DNA from 3 places in the Methylobacterium sp. 275MFSha3.1 genome. Region 2 is predicted to be linked to each of the others. Evidence: riboswitches for the same ligand, from Rfam matches in the RefSeq annotation. Region 2 holds a riboswitch; each other region holds the start of a gene.
The links. Region 2 has a riboswitch for cobalamin ahead of BLW78_RS01120 (TonB-dependent receptor plug domain-containing protein). Riboswitches for the same ligand answer to the same signal wherever they lie in the genome.

Region 1: it holds a riboswitch for cobalamin, as region 2 does, so the genes downstream of both, BLW78_RS16075 (CbtB domain-containing protein) here and BLW78_RS01120 (TonB-dependent receptor plug domain-containing protein) in region 2, are expected to answer to the same signal.
Region 3: it holds a riboswitch for cobalamin, as region 2 does, so the genes downstream of both, BLW78_RS18695 (TonB-dependent receptor) here and BLW78_RS01120 (TonB-dependent receptor plug domain-containing protein) in region 2, are expected to answer to the same signal.

Annotation. Positions count from the first base shown of each region.
Region 1 covers NZ_FNWP01000012.1:105,783-113,032, forward strand. The annotation lists gene BLW78_RS16065 (S10 family peptidase) at 1-1,019, shown strand, start outside; gene BLW78_RS16070 (discoidin domain-containing protein) at 1,042-2,406, opposite strand; cobalamin riboswitch at 2,568-2,763, shown strand; gene BLW78_RS16075 (CbtB domain-containing protein) at 2,798-2,980, shown strand; gene BLW78_RS16080 (CbtA family protein) at 2,997-3,749, shown strand; gene BLW78_RS16085 (DUF1636 domain-containing protein) at 3,742-4,143, shown strand; gene cobW (cobalamin biosynthesis protein CobW) at 4,140-5,174, shown strand; gene cobN (cobaltochelatase subunit CobN) at 5,221-7,250, shown strand, end outside.
Region 2 covers NZ_FNWP01000002.1:243,037-250,286, forward strand. The annotation lists gene BLW78_RS01110 (FecCD family ABC transporter permease) at 1-143, opposite strand, end outside; gene BLW78_RS01115 (ABC transporter substrate-binding protein) at 140-973, opposite strand; gene BLW78_RS01120 (TonB-dependent receptor plug domain-containing protein) at 982-2,952, opposite strand; cobalamin riboswitch at 3,071-3,280, opposite strand; gene BLW78_RS30865 (hypothetical protein) at 3,425-3,886, opposite strand; gene BLW78_RS01125 (acetyltransferase domain-containing protein) at 4,305-5,486, opposite strand; gene BLW78_RS01130 (TonB-dependent siderophore receptor) at 5,486-7,250, opposite strand, start outside.
Region 3 covers NZ_FNWP01000015.1:99,763-107,012, forward strand. The annotation lists gene BLW78_RS18695 (TonB-dependent receptor) at 1-2,083, opposite strand, end outside; cobalamin riboswitch at 2,368-2,561, opposite strand; gene BLW78_RS18700 (NUDIX hydrolase) at 2,666-3,133, shown strand; gene BLW78_RS18705 (RluA family pseudouridine synthase) at 3,276-4,682, shown strand; gene BLW78_RS18710 (alpha/beta fold hydrolase) at 4,649-5,362, opposite strand; gene BLW78_RS18715 (hypothetical protein) at 5,564-5,944, shown strand; gene BLW78_RS18720 (HAD-IA family hydrolase) at 6,015-6,680, shown strand; gene BLW78_RS18725 (ATP12 family chaperone protein) at 6,727-7,250, shown strand, end outside.

The DNA of each region.
Region 1 (7,250 bases), on a different contig from region 2:
CGGCGACCATCGCGCGCTACCTGCGCGTCAACGACCGCATGGCGAGCCCGAAATTCTTCGTCGGCGAGAGCTACGGCGGCTTCCGCGGCCCGCTGATCGCCGAGAAGCTCCAGGAGGAGATCGGCGTCGGCCTGTCCGGCATGGTGCTGCTCTCGCCGGTGCTCGATTTCGCGTGGCTGGAGACGCCGCGGGCCAATCCGTGGGGCTACGTGCTGAAGCTGCCCTCGCTGGCGGCCGGCGCCCTTGAGCGGGCCGGCACGGTGCCGACCTCCACCCTGCTCGGCGACGCGGAGGCCTATGCCTCGGGCCCGTACCTGAGCGACCTGCTCAAGGGGCCGAGCGACACGGCCGCCGTCGCCCGGATGACCGAGAAGGTCGCGCCCCTCGTCGGTCTCGACCCCGCCCTGGTGCGTGCCCAGGCGGCGCGCCTCTCGACCCGGAGCGTCCAGCGCGAGATCGACCGCGCCGAGGGGCGCGTGACCAGCGCCTACGACACCGGCATCACCGGCTGGGACCCGAACCCGGACGCCGCCCAGTCGAGCTTCGAGGATCCCCAGCTCACCGCCCTCCAGGCACCGCTGACGAGCGCGATGCTCGACCTCTACGCGCGGACGCTGAAATGGCCGGTGACCAACATGCGCTACGAGCTCCTGAACAACGCCGTCAATCGCGGCTGGAGCTGGGGCTCGGGCCGGCAGGCACCCGAGGTCCTGTCGAACCTGAAGGGCGATCTGGCGCTCGACGGGCACCTGCGCGTCCTCGTGGCGCACGGCTTCACCGACCTAGTGACGCCCTACTTCGCCTCGAAGCTCCTGCTGGCGCAGGTCCCGGCCTACGCCGCCGGCCGCCTGAGCCTCGCGGTCTATCCGGGCGGGCACATGTTCTACACGCGTCCGGATTCGCGCGCCGCCTTCCGGGCGGACGTGGAGCGGATGTACACGGACGCCCTGAAGGTGCGCGACGCCGGCTCGACCCGTCCGGCCGGAGCCCCCGCCGAGCATCTCCGGACGGCGCCGTAGCGCCTCCGGCCCGCCGCGCCGGTCACGCGTCGTCGAAGGCGAGGGCCTCGGCCGGGTAATCCACCATCGTCCGGCGCTGCGCGTCGGTGTTCTGCCACTCGCCGACCTTCATGTAGCGGCCCTCGAGATCGCGGACCTCGACCACCTTCCCGATGGTGGGGATCGACTGGAAGCCCTGCGGCCAGTTCGACGCGAAGTAGAAGACCTGCTCGACGTGGTCGGAGAGGTGGCAGATCCCCGGCCCGAAGGTCCCCAGCCCGAAGACGAGGTAGCGGCCGTTCACCAGCGCCGCGACGTCGGAGATCAGCGACTCGCTCTGGATCTCCACCGGCAGTCCGCGCCGCTCGGCGTACGCCTCCACCTCGGCGATGACCGGGTTCAGCCTGTTCTCGAAGACGAGCTTGACCGAGCGGATGCGACCCTCGGCCAGAAGCCGGTCGATGACCATCCGGTAGAACGCGAAGGGCGGCTGCGGGTAGTGCGGATCCACCCAGGTGCTGAAGATGTCGCCCGACCGGATGTGGATCAGGAGCTGGTCGTCGGGCTTCACCGGGAAGCTCTTCGGCAGGCCGTTGAACAGCGGCCGGATCACGCTCTGCACGATCGCGCGCGAATCCGTCGGCCCCCGCAGCGCGGTCATGCGCTCGAACTGCGTCGGGTCGAAATACAGGCCCGACAGGAAGTAGCCGTCCGCCGGCAGCGGCTCGTCCGGCGGGATGAAGGTGAGGCCGTCGCAGGTCAGCCGCTCGGTCAGGAAGATCACCTTGCTGCGGTCGACCTTGGGCACCTTGATGTATTTCAGGTTGAGCGCCTTCGCGATCGTCACCGCGATGATGTACTGGACGAGGCAGTTGCCGAAGGCGCCGTTCTCGAACAGCGACAGGCCGACCAGGGCGTGGCTGGCGCGGTCGGGCGCCGACTGGAGCGCGTAGGTGACGTAGACGTTGGCGCCGGGCGTCTCGTTCAGGAGCATCACGTCGAGGCCGAGCATCGCCCGCAGCGCGATCAGGTCGACCGCGGCCTCGTCGGCGCGGATGCCGATGCCGGCGATCCGGGCCGGTTCGGGCGCGGCGATCCGGACCGCGCGCGCCCAGGCCCGCTCGTCGGGGACGATCGCGGCGACGAGGGCGTCCGGGGTCGCGGTCCAGCCAGCGAGGTCCGGCTCGGCCCACGTCACGCCGTCCTGCGAGACCGCCACCGCGACGTCGCCAGGCTCGGCGGGAACCGCCCCCTCCCCCGGCCGCAGGGCGACGGAATGGATCGGGAAGCGGCCGCCGAGGTCGACCTCGAGCCACGTCGTTCCCGTGCCCGCATCGGAGACGATCCGCGGCTCACGGCCGGCCGCGAGATCGACGAGGACCGGGGTCGGATCGTCTGTCGGGGCCATCGGGTCTCCGGGAGTTCAGCGCCCGCGCCGGGGCCGGGCGGGTATCGGGTGCGGCGGTGCCCGCTCCGGGGCGCGGCCGTCAAGCCCGCCCCGATCGCGGGGCGGGCGCGGGAAACGGCCGCGATCCGGCGCCGCTCCGTTGTGTCCTGGCGGTCATGCGTCTACAACGGCCGGGCGACGGTGCCCCGGAGACGGGGTGAAAAGGGAATGCGGTGAGGGGTTTGAAGCCCCGATTCCGCGGCTGCCCCCGCAACTGTGAGCGGCGAGCGCCCGCCAAGCGCCACCGGAGCGATCCGGGAAGGCGGTGGGCGCGCCGAGCCGCGAGCCAGGAGACCTGCCGTCGCGACAGGATCCCGCAATGCCGCCGGTGGGGCGGCTGGAGACGCTTCTGATGACGACGCAAACCCTCGCCCCCGTCGCCGCCGGCACCCGCGCGTCGGAGCGCCCGATCGCCGTCGCGCTCGCGGCCGTGCTGGGCCTCGGCCTGCTGTTCATGGCGGGCTTCTCGCCGGCGATCGCGCTCCACAACGCGGCGCACGACTTCCGCCACACCCAGAACTTCCCCTGTCACTGACGTCCCCGGACCAGGGATGATCATCCGGCTCCTGTCGGCGGCCCTCGCCGCCGGCTTCTTCGCGGCTGCCATCGTGACGGGCCTCGAACTCACGCTGACCTCGCCGCTGATCGTCGCGGCCGAGCGCTACGAGCAGCAGGAGGCGCCGAACCGGGCTGCCAAGGCGCTCCCGATCAAGGCGTTCCCGATCGTGCTGGCCCATGCCGGGCACGATCACGCCGCGCCCGACGCCGCGCCGGAATGGCAGCCCGCGCCCGGCCTGCCGCGGATGGCCTTCACCGGGCTCGCGACCCTCGTGGGTGGCGTCGGCTACGCGCTGCTGCTCGGCGCGGTGATGCTCGCCTGCGGCCGCGAACCCACGCCGCAGGTCGGCCTCGCCTTCGCGGTGGCCGCCTTCGCCAGCGTCGCGCTCGCGCCGGGCCTTGGCCTGCCCCCGGAATTGCCCGGCAGCGCGGCGGCCCCGCTCGCGACGCGGCAGGCGTGGTGGGTGATGACCGCCGCGGCGACCGGGATGGGGCTCTACCTGATCACGATTCGCCGCGCGCTGATCACGATCCTCGGGGGGCTCGTCCTGATCATCGCCCCGCACGTCGTCGGCGCCCCGCAGGCGCCCGAGGCCGCGTCCGAACTTCCGGCGGCGCTCGCCGCGCAATTCGCCGCTCGGTCGCTCGCCATCAGCTTCGTGTTCTGGATCCTGATCGGGCTGGGGCTCGGCTGGGCGTGGCAGGCCTTCGCCCGCGGCGCGGATCGGGGAGCGGCCCGTGCCTGAGACCGTTCTCTACGTCTGCATCACCTGCCGCCGGCCGGACGACGACCCCGACGGCCCCCGCGCCGGGGCCCGCCTGCTGGAGGCGCTCCGGGCGCGGAGCGGCGCCACGCCGGACCTGCGGGTCGAGGCGGTGGAGTGCCTGTCGGTCTGCAAGCGGCCCTGCACCGTGGCGGTCGCCGCGGCCGACCGCTGGACCTACGTCTACGGCGACATGGATCCGGCCGCGTCGGCCGAGATCATCCTCGGCGGGCTCGCGGCCTACGCGGCGACCCCGGACGGCATCGTGCCCTGGCGCGAGCGTCCGGAGGCGTTCCGCAAGGGCGTGATCGCCCGCATTCCCCCTTTCCCAGAACCCCGCCCGGTCCCCGCCGGCACCCTGGAGCCCGCGGAATGACCCTCGTGAACAAGATCCCCTGCACCATCGTCACCGGCTTCCTCGGGGCCGGCAAGACGACCCTCGTCCGCCACGTGGTCGAGAACGCCAAGGGGCGCCGCCTCGCGATCCTGGTGAACGAGTTCGGTGATATCGGCTTCGACAAGTCCTTCCTGGCGGCCTGCGGCGTCGAGGGCTGCACCGAGGACGCCATCGTCGAGCTGCCGAACGGCTGCATCTGCTGCACGGTCGCGGACGATTTCGTGCCGGCGCTGGAGACCCTTCTCGGCCGCGCCGAGCCGCCGGAGCACATCCTGATCGAGACATCCGGCCTCGCCCTGCCGAAGCCGCTGGTCCAGGCGTTCCAGTGGCCGGCGATCCGCTCGCGAGTGACCGTCGACGGCGTGGTCGCGGTGGTGGACGGCCCGGCGGTGGCCTCGGGCGCCTTCGCGGAGGATCCGGAGGCCCTGGCGGCCCAGCGCGCCGCCGACCAGTCGGTCGACCACGACAACCCCCTGGAGGAGGTGTTCGAGGACCAGCTCCTCTGCGCCGACCTCGTGGTCGTCAACAAGGCCGACCTGATCGACGCCGCGACGCGGGCGCGGGTCCGCGCCGAGGTCGAGGGGCACCTGCCCCGCGCCGTGAAGGTGGTCGAGACCGAGAACGGCGCCATCGACCCGCGGGTGCTGCTCGGCCTCGGCGCGGCCGCCGAGGACGATCTCGACGCCCGACCCTCGCATCACGGCGAGGGCGAGGACCATGACCACGACGATTTCGAGACCGTGGCGCTGCCGGTGCGCCCGGCGGTGACCGCGGGAGATCTCGCGGCCCGGGTCGAGGTGGCGGCCGAGGCCGCCGGCGTCCTGCGCATCAAGGGATTTGCCGAGGTCGAGGGCAAGCCGATGCGCCTCGTGGTGCAGGGTGTCGGCCGGCGCGTGACCCATCATTTCGACCGCCCCTGGCGGTCCGGGGAAGCCCGCGACGGGACGCTGGTGGTGATCGGCCTGAAGGGCTTCGACAAGGACGCCGTCGCGGCGGCCCTCGCGGGATGAGGCCGGTCGCGCACGCCCGCCCGGACTCGCTCTAGGGGCCGCCGCGGTGCATCTCGTGCGCATCGATGCCGTCTCCCTCGACGAGGGCGAGGCGGCCGTGGATCTCGGGCAGGAGCCCGGCGACCTCGTGGTGCTGTCCTTCACCGACAGCGACCTCGCGTCGGTCGGGCAGGCCCACGCCGCGGAGCCCGGCCTGCCGAGCCTGCGGCTCGCGAAGCTCGCCAGGCTGCGGCACCCGCTCTCGGTCGACCTCTACGTCGAGCGCGTCGTGGCGCGCGCCAAGGTCGTGGTGATCCGCTGCCTGGGCGGCCTCGATTACTGGCGCTACGGGATCGAGCGCTGCGCCGAGGCCGCGCGGGCGCACGGCGTCGTCCTCGCGGTCCTGCCGGGCGACGACCGGCCGGACCCGCGCCTCGCCGCCTTCTCCACCGATCCCGACCTCGCCGGGCAGCTCGACGCCTATTTCCGGGCTGGCGGCCCCGACAATTTGCGGCGGATGCTGCGGCGCCTGGCGATTCGCCTGGGCGCCGACGGACCGGTCGAGCCGCCCGTGCCGCTCCCGCGCGGCTTTCCCTGGTGCCCCGGCTGCGGAGCTCTTCCCCTCGAGGCAGCCCTCGCCGCGGCCGCAACCGCGATCCCACTCGCCGGAGCGCGCAGCGCGGCGGAGCCCGTCGCGCTCCTGCTGATCTACCGCTCCGCCGTGCTCGGAGGCGACACCGGCCCGTTCGTCGCCCTCGCCGCCGCCCTACGGGCGCGCGGGATCGGCGTGCTGCCGATGGCCGTGTCGAGCCTGAAGGAGCCGCAGGCCGCCGCCGCGGTCGCCGAGGCCGTGCGCGCGCGCAGGCCCGACCTCGTGATCGCCGCCACCGCCTTCTCGGCCCGCGAGGACGAGGCCGGCTTCGTCCTGGACGGCGCCGATTGCCCGGTGCTGCAGGCCTTCACGGTCGGTTCGCCGCGCGCGGCCTGGGAGGCCTCCGCCCGCGGCCTCGGCGCCGCCGACCTCGCCATGCAGGTCGCGCTGCCGGAATTCGACGGCCGGCTCTCGGGCTTCCCGATCTCGTTCAAGGAGGAGAGTGCCGAGATCGCCGGCTTCGCCGAGCGGCGCGCCATGCCCTACGAGGCCGGCATCGCCGCGCTGGCCGACCGGGCCGCGGGATGGCTGCGGCTGTCCGCCCTGCCCCGGGCGGCCCGGCGCGTCGCCCTGGTCCTGTCCGACTACCCTGCCCGCGGCGGCCGGGCCGGATTCGCGGTCGGCCTCGACACGCCCGCGAGCGCCCGCGCGATCGCCGCCGACCTCGCGGCCGCGGGCTACGCGGCCGGCGCGCTTCCGGAGCCCGGAGCGCTGATGGCGGCGCTCGCGGACGGCCCGGCCGCGTTCCGGGTGCCGCTCGCGGCCTACGCGGCGTGGTGGCGCACGCTCTCCGAGGACGTCCGCGCCGCCGTGACCGACAGCTGGGGTGAAGCCGAGGCGGACCCGGCCTGCGTCGACGGCGCCTTCCGGTTCCGGATTGTCCGGGACGGCGGCCTCGCGGTCTTCCTCCAGCCCGACCGCGGCCGCGACCCCGATCGCAAGACCGGCTACCACGACCTCGACCGCGCCCCGACCCACGCCTACCTGGCCTTCCATCTCGGCCTGCGGCAGCAATTCGACGCCCTGGTGCAGCTCGGCACGCACGGCACCGCGGAGTGGCTGCCGGGCAAGGCCGTGGCCCTGTCGCCCGACTGCTTCCCGGCGCTCTGCGTCGGCGGGCTGCCGGTGATCTACCCCTTCATCGTCGACGACCCGGGCGAGGCAGCGCCGCTCAAGCGCCGCCTCGGCGGCGTGGCGCTCGGGCACCTGACGCCCGACACCGCCGTCCACGCGCTGACACCCGAGGCGGCCCGGCTCCGCGAGCTGGTGGAGGAGTATTCGGCGGCCAGCGTGCTCGACCCCCGCCGCGCCGACCTCATCGCCCGCGCCATCCTGGAGGAGGCCGGGGCGGCCGGACTGCTGGACGGTGCCGGGATCGGCCCGGACACGCCGATGGACGAGGCGCTGACGCGGCTCGACGCGCATCTCTGCGATCTCGGCGAGAC
Region 2 (7,250 bases):
AAGGGCGCGTAGCCGATGGCGATGGAGGCGAGCGTCAGCGCGGGGGTGGTGAGGCCCAGGACGGCGATGACGGTTCGCCGGGCGCGCGGCGTGCCGAGGCGACGGGAGACCGTTGGATGGAGCGAGGTGACCGGCGCATTCATGGCCGGGGTGCCCGCTCGTTCGCCGCATCGGCGAGATGCGCCACGACCTCCGCGACCTGCGGCCCCGGACAGGTCCAGAAGCGGTTCGGGATGTCGACGGTCCGATGCGTCCGCACCAGGGCCCTGAAAACGGGATGGTGCAAGAGCGTGTCGGCCAAGGAAGGCCAGCCCGGCGCGCCCTCGTCGACGACGATCAGGTCCGGGTTCGCCAGCGCCGCGGCTTCGAGGGGCACCTGCCCGAAGCGGTCACGCCCGATCTCGGCCGAGACGTTGACGAGGCCGGCGGCGCGGATCAGTGCGTCCCCGAGCCCGCCGGGCGCGACCGTGAACGCGTTCGGGCGCATCACCAAGGCGCGCAGGGGCTTCCTGGCTGGAACGATGGTGGCCAGACGCGCATCGAGCGCCGCGACCATGGCATCGCCCCGTTCGGGGTGGCCGAGAGCTGACGCAACCTGCCGGATCTGGGCGCGGACGCCGTCCAGGTCGGCCGGCACGCCGAGTTCGAGCACGGGGGCGCCGACGCGCTTGAGCATGCCCACCGTCGTGCGCGTCGTGAAGGCACCGGCGATGACCAGGTCGGGCTTCAACGCGACGACCTCCTCGGTGAGCCCCCGGGTCACCGGCAGCCCGACCGCCTCGCTCGCGACCGTCGACCCGCGCGGATCTCGGGCAAGGTAGGTGACGGCCAGAACCTGGTCGCGGTCGGCAAGCCGTAGCACGAGCTCGTCGGCGCACAGGTTCATCGAGACCACCCGCGCGGGTGCCGCCGCCGCGACCAAGGGAACGGCGGACAGGATCACCGCGACGGCGATCCCGAATTGCGACGGCATCCGCGACCTCAAAACGACGTCACGCGGACGCCGCCGTAGACGGCGAGCCCCGGGCCCTGGAAGCCGGTGGGGTTCTGGTAGCGCTGGTCGAACAGGTTATCGATCCGCCCGAACACCGTCAGTGTCTCGCTCCAGGCGTAGTTGACCGACAGGTTCACCAGCGTGAAGCCGGGAGCCTTCAGGCGGGGCACGGAGAAGTCCCGGTTGCCGTCCACGAACGACCCCAGCACGATGAGCGTGCCGGTCATGGTCAGGCCCGGCATCAGGTTCCAGATCGCGGTCGCACTGACCTTGTTGCGTGGCCGGCGCAGCAGCTCCTGGTGTGCGATCTCGTCCTTCGTCACCGTGGTGGTCCAGTCCAGCCGTCCGCTCCAGAACTCGTTGAAGCGCAGGGCGACGAAGCTCTCGGTGCCGTAGGCGGTCGCCCGGCCGACGTTCACGTTGGTGGAGAAGGTCGGGAGGAACGTCGTCTGGATGAGGTTCTTGAAGTCGGTCTCGTAGTAGGTCGCCCCCACCGTCATGAACCCGTCGAACAGCGGCTGTTCGAAGCCCCCGTCGAAGCCGAAGCTCTCCTCCGGCCGCAGGTTCGGGTTCCCGAAGAAGCGGAAGCCCGGGTAGTCCTGATAGAGCTGGCTCAGAGTCGGCGGTTTGAAGCCGGTCCCGACGCTGCCCTTCAGGCGGGTCCCGGTGCCGGGCACGATGTAGCTCGGCGCCACCCGGTAGGTGGTCGCGCCGCCGAACTGATCGTTCGCGTCGTGGCGGATGTTGGCGACCAGCGCGGCTCCCGCAAAGGGGGTGGTCTGAAGCTCGGCGAAGCCGGCGGTGTTGCCGTTGGACCGATCGATGCCGGTCGTCTCGAAGCGCTCGTCCTCGCGCTGGGCCCCGAACAGGACGAGGTTGCCCGGAGAGACCTGCCAGTCGCCGCGGTAGTCGAACCGGGTTCGCTCCCCGAGGGAGGTGGTAGGCGTCGGCGGCGCGAGGGGATCCAGCGGGCCGGCGAACAGGCGGTCGAACTTAGAATAATTTGCCCCGAAGACGTTGTGGAAGCCCGGCACCGGCGTCCACTCGGCCTCGCCCCTCATGATCAGTTGCTGCTGGTCGTTGAGGTTCCGGTACGGAAGCGGCACGTAGGGGAAGCCGCCGTCGGCCTGGTCGAGATAGGCGCTATCGGAGAAGCGCAGGACGTAGTTGAGGCGGAACTCGTCGGTGAGCTGCGCGCCGAGCTTGGTCGAGACCGTCTTGATGTCGGTGAAGGCGGTCCGCAACGGCACGCCACGGGGCAGCAACTCGAACGGCGTGATCTGGACGGCGGATTGCCGGATGTGGCCGACCGACACTGAGTAGTCGAAGATCCCCTCCGAACCCGAGATGTTGCCGAACTGGTTGAAGGTGCCGAACGAGCCGCCCTCGACGGTCGCCGTCGCCCGGGCCGGCCCCTCGCCGCGCTTGGTAACGACGGAGATCACGCCGCCGATGGCGTCGGCTCCGTAGAGGCCGCTCTGGGGCCCGCGCAACACCTCGATCCGCGAGAGGTCGTAGGTCTGCAACTGGCTAAAGTCGAAGGCGCGGTTCGGGGTCGAGGGGTCGTTGACGTCGATGCCGTCGATCTGGACCTTCACGTGGTTCGAGTTGGTGCCGCGGATGAAGACCGAGGTCTGGCCGCCGGCGCCGCCGGTCTGAACGACGTTGAGGCCGGGCACCTGCCGCAGGGCATCCGGCACCGTCCGGCGCTGCTGCTCCTGAAGCAGGCGGTCGGTGAGCACGGTGACGCTCGATCCCGTATTAGCGATCGGCGTCGGCACGCCGGTGGCCGAGACCGAGATCTCGGACAGGGAGACCGCGGCCTGGGCGCCTCCCTGGGCATCCGCGAAGGGCGCGGCGACCTGCTGCGAGAGGGCGGGGATGGAGGCGAGCAATGCGGGTGCGGCGCAGGACAGCGCCAGCGTGCGCCGGAGCGCAGAGGGAACAAAACAGGACACGGGACGGCCTCGGGGGACGGCTGTGGCACGTCACCGCGAACGAGGCCTCGGCGGCCGCGTCCTCAAGGGAACCACGGCGCCGCGACACCTCCCAGGACACCCCGCCCGGCAAGCTCCGCGTGTGACCACGGCTGACGGCAGGTCTCCTGGCTTGCGGGTCGTCGCCCTCTCATCGTCTTCCCGGGCGAGGCCGCCCAGTGACGTCGTGATGAAGGACTCGCCGCTTACAGTTGCGGGGGCAGCCGCGGCATCGGCTGAGCCCTCACGGGCGTGACCTCACCGCGTTCCCTTTTGATCCCCGAGGGGAACCGTCACGCCCAAGCTAGGCTGCGGTGTGCCTATCCGTCAATGTATAGGAACACGTTGCTCAGATGTCTGGCGTTTATGACGGATCGCCCGGTATCTCGATACCACGTGTGGATGGATTGGAGACACGCCGGAGACCGATCACACCGACAGCAGCTTTGTTTGATCATTTCGTCTGGATACCGTAGCGAGCGCCCAGATATACAGCGGCTGCGAGAGTAATAAACCTCAGCAAGCCTGATGCTATGCCGCTCATGCTGGCAGATTTAATCTTATCTATCAAGCCGGATGATGCCGAGGGTGTGTATTTTTTCTCTCTGTGAGTTGGCTTTATAAATCTTAAATAGGATATTCTCGCGAGTTCTGAAAGAGTTGGCTTTGCATCGAGTGCTGTAACATAGCCGTATGCGACAAAATCCTTCACATCGCGAGACATTCTCTTCTGAAGCTTTGCTTGATCGGGCGGAATAACGCCCAGTAGGATGCTGTCTTCAAATGGAGAATTTACCTCGCTTCGAAATGGGTAGAGAATGACTGCTATATCTCCTGTTGGTCCGATAGAGTAGACTAGAGACAGACCTTCTTCAAACGCATGCTTTCCACTCTTTGTATACCGAATGTTTCCCAAAAGGTCCGGCGCTTAACTGCATTGTCAAAGGAAGCCCAGGCCTTTGCTTTGGCCCGTGACGTTGATGAGTTACGAACACTGCTGAGCTGTACGTGTTAGAAATCTCATCGCCTCTGGAGTGTTGTTTGAGCAAATCTGCGAGGCGCGCCTCGTTTTGATACACAAATCTTGCAAATAGTTTCAGCGATCTAAGATAATATAATCTCTTTTCCCGTAGCATAGGCACTCGTGGGCGCGGAGGCGATTTTGTGCGAGATTTCCAAAATGTGAGCATCACCCTACTTTCATGTGTGTCTCTGCACGCAGAGATTTATCAGAAGCCATAGACGCTATAAATCGGCGCTATGTGCAACGAATATTAGCTGGACTTTCTGTTTTGAGCGTAGAAAACTGTATGTAAAGGACAATAGATCTAACACTAAAGGTACTTAAGCCAAGCGATATCGCGCCGCGATGCCTTTATGCGCGAAAACCAAGCGGTCGGGAAGAAGAGGGGCACGATCAGCCCAGCGTACCACGCCAGAACCCACGCGTAGTCCGCTACGGTGAACACGGTGCCCTGCGTCGCACCCCAAATCGCAAACGCGCCGTGATAGAGCAGCCGCAGAACCGTTAGGTGAAGCAGGTAGAAGAAGAGCGGCGCACCGCCGAACACCGCCAGCGCGGCGACGGCCGGGCGGTCGCCCATGCGTTCCAATAGGACGAGCAATAGCGCCCCAATCCCGAGCGTGAGGAGCAGGAACAGCAGCGAGGGCGGGTACTTCGTCAGCGCGAAGAAGCTCATCGCGCTCCGCATGGCGCTGTCGTCGACGACGAACCAGGGCTTGTCGCCGTAGCCGTTCGCCAAGCGCAGCAGCGCGAAACCGACCAGCATCGTGATGCCAACTGCAGCGAAACGGCGCTCCCGCGTACCTGTGGCGACGCCGGGCAGGAACCACGGACCGATGGCATAGCCGAGCAGGATGACCCCGATCCAGGGAAGCACCGGATAAGTCGTCTTGGCCACCAGACCGAATGGGAGCGCGATGACGTCGCGCTGGTGCAGCATGGTCCAGACGGCGAAGAAGGGATCATCAGGCCGGAGGTGGATCGGGTCGAGGAGGTTGTGCCCGCAAACGAGCAGCATCCCGACCGCGATGAGAAACGAGCGCGGAAGGCCGATCATCGCCGCCAGGACGATCATGCATACGCCGATGCACCAGATCACCTGAAGCCACAGCGTCGGGCTGGCCACCCCCCAGTACAGTTCCGAGAGGTAGAAGACCTCCAGCGCCATCAGGACGAGGCCGCGCTTCACGAGGTAGGCGCGCGTCTCCGCCAGCGTGTGCCGGGTGCCGAACAGATACGCGGCCACCCCCGTCAGCACGATGAAGATGGGCGCGCACAGGCTGACCGCGAGGCGTGCGAGATACAGGGCCGGCAGGGCGGTCCTGGCATCCATCGGGTCGGCGACCGGCACGTGCAGGAACCAGGTTTCCCGCAGGTGGTCGAGAAGCATCAGCACCATCACCAGCCCGCGCAGGGCGTCTATGGAGGCGATGCGTCCGGTCCTGGCCGATTCCTCGGTCGCCGCGTCCAGCGTGCCCGGATGGACGCCCATCAGAACCGCGCCGTCATGCTGATGGTCACCCGGCGAGGCTCGCCAACGCCGACCCAGAAGGCGTTGTAGGAGCGCTCGTAGTAGGTCTCGTCGAAGATGTTATCGACGTTCAGCCCGAAGCGCAGGTTCTCGTAGCGGTAGTAGGCCAGGGCATCGGTCAGCACGTAGCCGGGGAGCCGAAACCGCTCGTTGCCGCTGTCCCCGAGACGCGAGCCGACGGCCCGGACGCCTCCGCCGAACCCGAAACCCTTCCAGTCGCCGGCCTGGACCTCGTAGACGCCGAGCAGGCTGCCCGAGTGGCGCGGGATGTTGAGTAGCGGCGAGCCGACCCGCAGGACCTCGTCGCGGGTCACCGCGGCGTCGATGAAGGCGTAGCCCCCGATCAACCGAAACTCCGGCGTTACCTGTCCGACGAAGCTGAGGTCGAAGCCCTGGCTGCGCACCGCGCCGGCGGCGATCTGGAAGAAGAAGTCCCGCGGGTCGGTCGTGAGGACGTTCTCCTTCTCGATGTGGAAGGCCGCGCCGGTCACGCTCAGGCTGGTGAAGAGGTCGAGCTTGACGCCCGCCTCGTAGCCGAAGCCGGTCTCCGGGGCGAAGGGTCGGGTCGCGATGTCGAAGCCGGTATTGGGCCGGAACGAGGCCGCCACGTTGCCGTAGAACGAAAGGAAGGAGAGCGGCTGGTAGACGAGACCCGCGCGGGGCGAGAAGCCGGTCCGGTCCTGCTCCGTGCGCTCGTTACCGACCTTGTCGCGGAAGGTCTGGTTGTAGAAGTCGGTCCGGTTGCCGAGGAGCAGCTTCCATTCCGGGCTGAGCGCAATCTGATCCTGCACGTAGATGGCGGTGTTCCCGACGTTCTCGCTCGCGCTGTAGCGCCGCGTGAAGGGCGGCTTGGGCTGGCCGTAGACCGGGTTGAACAGGTCGATGGCGAACGGGTCGAGCCGCGGCGTCGAGCGCAGCAGGTTCTCGGTGCTGTTGTAGCGCTCGTGCTCAAGGCCGAGCAGCACTGTGTGCGCGAACGGCCCGGTATCGAAGTGCCCGACGAGCTCGGCCTGCCCGATGGCGACGCCCCAGGTGAAGTCGTGCCGGCGGAACTCGCGCAGCAGGGTGCGGCCGTCGTCGAGGAGGCCGGTCGCGCCGGTCTGCAGGCCGGTCAGGCTGCCGGTGTTGAAGTGGCCGGCAACCCTGAGCTGCCAGTCGGCATTGAAGGCGTGATCCAGGCGGATCTGCAGGATCCCGGCTTCTGACACCGAGTCGTCGCCCGGCTCACCGAAGAATCGCGAGCGCGGGACGAGGCCCAGGCGGTTGTTCACCGCGACCGTCCCGCGGTCGAAGGTCTGACGGTTGCGAAGGTACTGCGCCTCGACGGTGAGCTTGGTGTCTGGGCTAATCAGCCAACTCACCACGGGCGCGACCAGGACACGGTCGCCGTCGACGAAATCGCGAAAGCTGTCCTGCCGGGCGAGCGCGCCGTTGAACCGGTAGAGGACGGTGCCCTCCTCGTTCAGCGGTCCGCCGGCGTCGACGGTGGTGCGCGCCGTGCCGAAGCTCCCGAACAGTGTACCCATCTCGACGAAGGGCAGCGCCACGGGCTGCTTGGTCAGAATGTTGACGGTGCCGCCCGGGTCGCTGCGCCCGTACAGTGCCCCGCTCGGCCCTTTGAGCACCTCGATGGACTGGACGTTCTGCGTGTCTGGCGCGCCGTTGTAGCCGCGGGCGATGTTGAAGCCGTTGAAGAAGATGTCCTGGGTGGCGAAGCCGCGCACG
Region 3 (7,250 bases), on a different contig from region 2:
TGTCGAACAGGTTGTAGACCCGCACGGACAGGCGTGAATCCGCCGTCACCTGATGGTCCAGGACCGCGTTGACGAGGTTGTAGGCGGGGCGCCGCGCCGTGTTGCCGAAGTCGCTGTAGACCTGCCCGACGTTCTGCAGTCCGACCCGCGCGGTCCAGTCGCGGGTGACGTCCCAGGTCAGCCAGAGATTGGCCACGCGCTCGGGCACGTCGATCGGCTGGTTGCCGGCGTACGAGACGGTGGCGCCGTTCACCGTCTGGTCGAACCGGTCGTACTGCGCGTGGAGGAGCGCGAGGTTGCCGTCGAGCCGCCAGCCCGGCGCGAAGCGCCAGCCGAGCGCCAGCTCGAAGCCCTGCGAGGACTGGCTCCCCACCTGCGTGGACAGCGTCGGCTGGCCGGGGATCGCCGAGATCAGGTTGTCCTTGACGATCCGGTAGCCCGCGACGGTCCATTCGAGGGCGCCGTCGAAGGCCAGCCCCTTGGCGCCGATCTCGACCTGATCGCCGGTCGCGAGCTTGAAGCCGGCCAGCGACTGCGACAGCGTGATCAGGCTGTTCACCGGGTCGGTGGCGAAGCTGTACTGGGCGTAGAGCGCGCTGTCCGGCGTCGGGTTGTAGACGAGGCCGAACCGGTAGCCGAGCGCCCGATAGGTCTTCTCGAACCGCGATCCCGTCTGCAGGTCCTCGCGGTTCAGCGTCGGCACGTCGAGGCGCACGCCCGTGAGGAATGACAGCTTGTCCGACAGGATCACCCGGTCCTCGGCGAAGACAGAGGCCTGGCTCGTCTGCGTCGCGTAGGCCGGGCGCGCCCGGCCGTTCTGCGGGAACAGGCCCGGATCGTAGCCGGTGAGCGGCACGCTCGTGGTCTGGTCGAAGTAGAAGTTGTTGGTGTGGCGGAAGTCGATGTGATTCACGTCGAAGCCGGCTACGAACTGGTTCGGCAGCCCGAACAGGCTGCCCCGGAACGTCGCGTCGAGGCGGTCTCCGACCTGCTCCTGGCTGTGGTAGATCTCCAGGTAGTCGCCCCGGTCCACGAGCCCGGTGCCGCGGTTGTAGCTGTACTGCTCGACGTCGAGCCAGTGGCGCCGGCTGGTCAGCCGGTAGGCGGTGTTGCGGATCGTGATGTCGGCCGAGGGGGACCACTCGGTCTTGAGCTGGGTCCAGTTGTCGGCCCAGGTGATCTTCGCGTCGCGGACGTTGTAGTTGTTGAACCGGATGAGATCCGGGATCCGTCCCTCGACCAACGGGGTGCCCCAGTAGCGGGCGGGCTCCTGGTAGCCGAGATCGTGGCTCAGGGTGAAGGCGAGGTCGGCGCTCGGCCGGAACAGCAGGGCGGTGGAGACCGCGAGGTTGCGGAAATCGCCCTCCGGCCGCATCCAGCCGTCGGCGCGGTTGCCGCTGACGTTGAGGCGGTACGCGAAGGTGTCGCCGTACTCCGCCTGGCCCAGCGGGCCACCGGAATCGAGGGCGAGCCGCGCGACCCCGTCGGTGCCGATCACCGCGCGGGCGGCGTTGATCGGCACGAAGACCGGCTTCTTGGGCACCACGTTGATGACGCCGCCGATGGCGCCGTCGCCGTAGAGCACCGAGGACGGCCCGCGCAGCACCTCGATCCGCTCGACGTTCCACGTGTCGAACGGGAAGGTCACGGTGTTGGCGCCGACGTAGAAGCGCGTGCCGTCGTAGAGCTGCTGGATCGAGTTCGGGCCGGCGAAGCCGCGGGACGTGAACGCGCCGTTGCCGTTGCCGGGCGCCGCGATGGTGGTGATGCCGGTCGCGTCCTGAGTCACGGCCTCGGCGATCGTGTCCTGGCCGCGCAGCCGCGCGGTCTCGCCCGACACGATGTCGAGGCTGGCCGGCGTCTCCAGCGGCGTCAGGCCGAGGCGGCTCGCGGTCCGGTCGGGGGTGCGCAGGTTGAGGCCATTCGGCGGCAGGCGGCTCGGGTCGCCGCCCGCGCCGGCGACGGACAGCTCATCCAGCGTGACCGCCTCCTGGGCGGCGGTCGGACTGGCGAGGAGCGCGAGGAGAACGCCGCAGAGCGGGGCCCGCCCGCCGGGGCGGGAGCGATGGGTCGATGGAGACATGGGGAAAGCGGTCCGTGCACGGCGCGCGCCGGCCCCCGCGTCCTACAAGCATTGTAATAACATTACAATGCGCGCGCTGTCCGGTAGCCTCTGCCCGTGCGGGCGCGCGACGGCGTCCTGCGACAGGGCTCGAGGGGTTCGGGACGGCGGAGACGGGCATGGGGAACGGCGTCGCGGGCGCGCTAGCTGTGGCACGTCACCGCGAACGAGGCCTCGGCGGCCGCCTCCCCTCGGGACTGGCGGCGCCTCGACACCCGCCAGGACACCCCGCCCGGCGCGTTTCGCGTGTGACCACGGCTGACGGCAGGTCTCCTGGCTCGCGGGTCGCCGCCCTCGCACCGTCTTCCCGGGGTGACCCAGTGACGTGGTGGTGAAGGGCTCGCCGCTTACAGTTGCGGGGGCAGCCGCGGCTTCGGGGCGAACCCCTCACCGCGTTCCCTTTTGATCCCCGAGGGGAACCGTCGAACACAGCTTGGCCTTAGCGGGGGCGGGCGTCAACCGTGTGTCCGGTTGTTGCCGTGGATCGGCGCGCTGTGCGCCGGTCCGTTGCGGCCTCGCCGACGACGGGCTAGCCCCTGCGGGATGACGGTCTGGCGGCCCCCTGCGGAGATTCGCGTGAAGGCACTGGGTCTGCCCCGGCGCGGCAACAGCCTGCTCGTGGCCGAGGTCCGCGCGGATGATGGGCGGCTGAAAGGCGTCCGGCCGCTCGGCGGCAGCGTCGCGTTCGGCGAGCGGGTCGAGGACGCCCTGATCCGGGAGTTCCGGGAGGAGCTCGGCGTCACCGTCTCGGTGCTCGGCGGCCCCCGCGTCATGGAGAACATCTTCACGCACGAGGGGCAGGTCGGGCACGAGGTGCTGTTCCTGTTCCCCGTCGCCCTGCCGCCGGGGCGGTTCGACGGGCAGGAGCGTTTCGTCTTCCACGAGGATTCCGGCACCGCCTGCGTGGCGCGGTGGTGCGATCTGGACGGGCTCGACGTGCCGGGCGGTCCCGACCTCTTCCCCGCCGGCCTGAAGGCCCGCCTCCGCGACGCGTGGCGCGCGGAGCCCTGACGGACCGGGCCGGCCCACTGCCTTTGCCGCTCGGCGCGGGCGATGCTACAGCCGGGCAATCCCATCGGTCCGGACGTCCGCGACGCCGCGGCCCATGCGCCCGGACGCTCCGTCCGACGCGGAGACGGGTGCCGGCGGAAGCATGACGATACGACCTCCCAGAAGCGGCGGGCCGACGGGGCGCAAGCCTCAGGCCGGCAAGTCCAGCGCCAGCAAGTTCAGGGGCGGCAAGGCCCAGGCCGACGGCCGCGCCCGCACGGGCCCGCGCACCAGCGCCCGCGACGCCGCCGAGCGCGCGGCCCGCAACCGCGGCGAGGATGCCGGCACCCGCGATCCCTGGGGCGCGCAGGCCGCTGCGGCCCCGGCGCCGGCCCGGCCGCCGAAGCCGCGCCGCGACGCTGCCGCACCGCGCGACGCCGCGGCGGGCAAGCCCGGCGGCCGGCCGCCGGCCAAGCGCTCGGCGGCCCCCTCCCCGGCCCTCGCCACCGCCTCTGCCCCCGCGCCCGGTCCGACCCGGCGCGAGCAGCGCGCCGCCGCCTCCGCGACCCTCGCCTCCGGCGTGCAGACCCTGACCGTCGAGCCGGACGAGGCCGGGATGCGGATCGACCGCTTCCTCACCGCCCGCTTCCCGCTCCTGCCCTTCACCCGCGTGCAGACCATCGTCCGCAAGGGCGAGTTGCGGGTCGACGGCAAGCGCGCCAAGCCGAACGACCGGCTGGAGCCGGGCATGAGCGTGCGCGTGCCGCCGCTGCGCCTCGACCAGCCCACCGAGCGGCCGCGCAGCGCCGCCCGCGAGCAGGACGACGCCGCCTTCATCCGGTCGCTGATCCTCTACGAGGATGCCGACATGATGATCCTCAACAAGCCCTTCGGCCTCGCGGTCCAGGGCGGTTCGGGGACGGTCCGGCACGTGGACGGCCTGCTCGCCGCCCTCACGGGTCCGGACGGCCAGAAGCCGCGCCTCGTCCACCGGCTGGACAAGGACACGGCCGGGTGCCTGATCATCGCCAAGACCCGGCTCGCCGCCGCGACGCTGGCCAAGAGCTTCCGGTCCCGGGCGGCGCGGAAGATCTACTGGGCGCTCACCGCGGGCGTGCCGCGGGTCCGGCAGGGACGCGTCTCGACCTACCTCGCCAAGGAGGAGCCCACCGACGCCGACGCGCGGATGCGGGTCGCCAAGCACGGCGACGAGGGCGCGAGCCACGCGCTGACCTACTACGCGATGGTCGATCAGGCGGCCCAGAAGTTGTCCTGGCTGTCGTTCAAGCCGGTCACCGGCCGCACGCACCAGCTGCGCGCCCACGCGGCCCATATCGGCCACCCGATCGTGGGCGACCCGAAATACTTCTCCGTCGAGAACTGGGAGCTGCCGGGCGGCATCCAGAACCGCCTCCACCTGCTCGCCCGGCGGATCGTCATCCCGCACCCGCGGACCGGCAAGCCGGTCGACGTGAGCGCGCCGCTCCCGCCCCACATGGCGCAGAGCTGGAACCTCCTGGGCTTCGACGCCGCCCGCTACGACCCGATCGTCGAGGCTCCGGAGGCCTGAGCCCGCAGCCAGGGCACGATCGCGTCCGCCAGCGCGTCCGGGGCCTCGAGCGGCAGCATGTGGCCCGACCCGTCGATCACCCTCAGCGTCGCGCCCGGGATGCCGTCGCGGAGCTCCCGCGCCTCGTCGAGGCTGCGCAGGGCGTCCTGGGCCGCCGCCACGACCAGGGTCGGGCAGCCGATCGCGCCGAGGCGGTCGCCATCGGATTCGCGCGCCTGCCCGGCCTGGCGCAGGAAGACCTCTCCGCCGAGGCGGTCGCCCATCTGCCGGATCCGGCTCAGGAGGGCGGCGTCGCCGGCGCGGTCCGGGTGCACCGACTGGAGGATCGCCGACCGGCTGAGGCCCCGGTAGCCCTGCTGGCGGATATGGGCGACCGCGGCGGCCTTCCGGCGCGCCTGGGCCGGCGTGTCGGCCCGCGACGAGGTGGCGACGAGGACCAGCGCCTCCACCCGGTCCGGCACGAGCCGGGCGACCGCGCGGGCGACGTAGCCGCCCATGGAGAAGCCCACGAGCCCGAAGCGCGGCGGCGCCTCCGCGACGACGCGGCGCGCCATGTCGGCGATGGCGGCGTCCCGCGCGAGGTCGCCGTGCGTGATCGGACCCACCTCGGCGAGGCGCGCGACCACGTCCGACCAGAGGTCGGCATCGGTCATGAAGCCGGGCAGCAGCACGAGGTTCATCGCCGGATCACCCTTCCCGTCCCCCCGATAACCGTCACGCCAGCGCCCGTCAGCGCCGCGGCATCTCCGGTGAAAGTCGGGTGCGGACCGAGCGTCCCGCGCGGCGCATGCCTTGGCAACCGGCCGCGCCGCCTCATATGCTGCCCCGCGCCCCGCCGATCCGCCGCGGGGCCTGTTCCCGGCGGTTCGAGACCCTGACACATGAAGCTCGCGATGCTGGCCTGCCTCGCCGCCCTGTGCCTCACCGGGCCGATCGCGCATGCCGCGCCGGGCGAGACGACCAGGGCGGCGCCGACGGCGAACGGCACCCACCCCCCCGAGACGGCGACCCCGCATCCGGCCCCGGCGCCCGCCCCGGGCGCGGCGCCCGCGCAGGCCGCCCCGCGCACCGCCAACAGTGCCCGCGCGGAGCGCCGGCGGCGCTCCTACGCGGCCTGCAACCGCGCCTCGCATCAGCGCGGGTTGCGCGGCGGCAAGCGCCGGCGCTTCCTGATCCGGTGCCGGCTCGGCTACGAGCGGACCCGGATCCCCGGCGGCCAGCCCGCCGCGGCCGCGCCGGCCCAGCCGGGCCGGAAGCCGTGACGGGGACCCGCCTCCTTTCACCCGCGCCGGCGGGGCGGCTCGCGGCGCGACTTCCGGCGCGTCGGTCGCGATGAGGCTCGTCGTCTTCGACGTCGACGGCACCCTCGTCGACAGCCAGCACCTGATCGTGGCGGCCCAGGAGGTGGCGTTCGCGGAGAACGGCCTGCCGGCGCCCGGGCGGCGGGAGGCCCTGTCGGTGGTCGGCCTGTCGCTGCCGCAGGCCTTCCGGCGCCTCGTCGGCGAGGACGGCCCGGTCGCGGAACTCTCGGAGAGCTACAAGCAGGCCTACAACCGCCTGCGGCTCGACCCCGCCCACGAGGAGCCCCTGTTCCCCGGCATGGCCGACCTGCTGACCCGGCTGCACGGGCGCTCCGACGTGCTGATCGGCCTCGCCACCGGGAAGTCGCGGCGCGGTGTGGACCGGCTGATCGCGCATTACGGCTGGGCGGACTGGTTCGCCACGACCCAGAGCGCCGACGACGCGCCGTCGAAGCCGGATCCGACCATGCTGCAGCAGGCGATCCGCGAGGCGGGCTGCGAGCCCGAGGCCACCGTGATGGTCGGCGACACCACCTTCGACATCGCCATGGGCGTGGCGGCCGGTGCGACGGCCGTAGGGGTCGCCTGGGGCTACCATCCGCCGGACGCGCTCTACGGGGCCGGGGCCGTGACGGTGGTCCCGAGTGCCGCCGCGCTGGAGGCGCTGCTCCTCGAGGGGCTCGCGACCGGCTCCTGATCGCGGGAGGCTCGCGCGCGGGGCCGGAAGCGCCTATCTCGCCTCCATGAGCGATGAGACGACAGACTGGCTCGGGCAACCGAGCGACGGTGACAGGCCCGACCCGGTCCGGGCCGCCCGCGGCCACGCCAAGCCGGCCCTGCCCCACCGCTTCTACAAGGAAGCCGGCTTCTCCGAGGATGCCGACGGGTTCCGGCTGACCCTGGACGGACGTCCGGCCAACACGCCGGCCCGCAACCCGCTGCGTCTCCCCAGCCGGACCCTGGCCGAGCGCGTCGCGGCGGAGTGGCAGGCCCAGGACACGGCGATCGACCCCGCGCGGATGCCCCTGACCCGGCTGGCCAACACGGCGATCGACGGCGTCACGCCCCGCCTCGCCGAGGTCGCGGCGGATCTCTGCGCCTACGCGGGCACCGATCTCGTGGCCTACCGCGCCGGGGATCCGGAGCGCCTCGTGGCGGCCCAGGCGGAGGCCTGGGATCCGATCCTCGCCTGGGCCCGGGACGCGTTCGGTGCGCGGGTCATCCTGAGCGAGGGCGTCATGCACGTCGCGCAGCCGGCCGACACGAT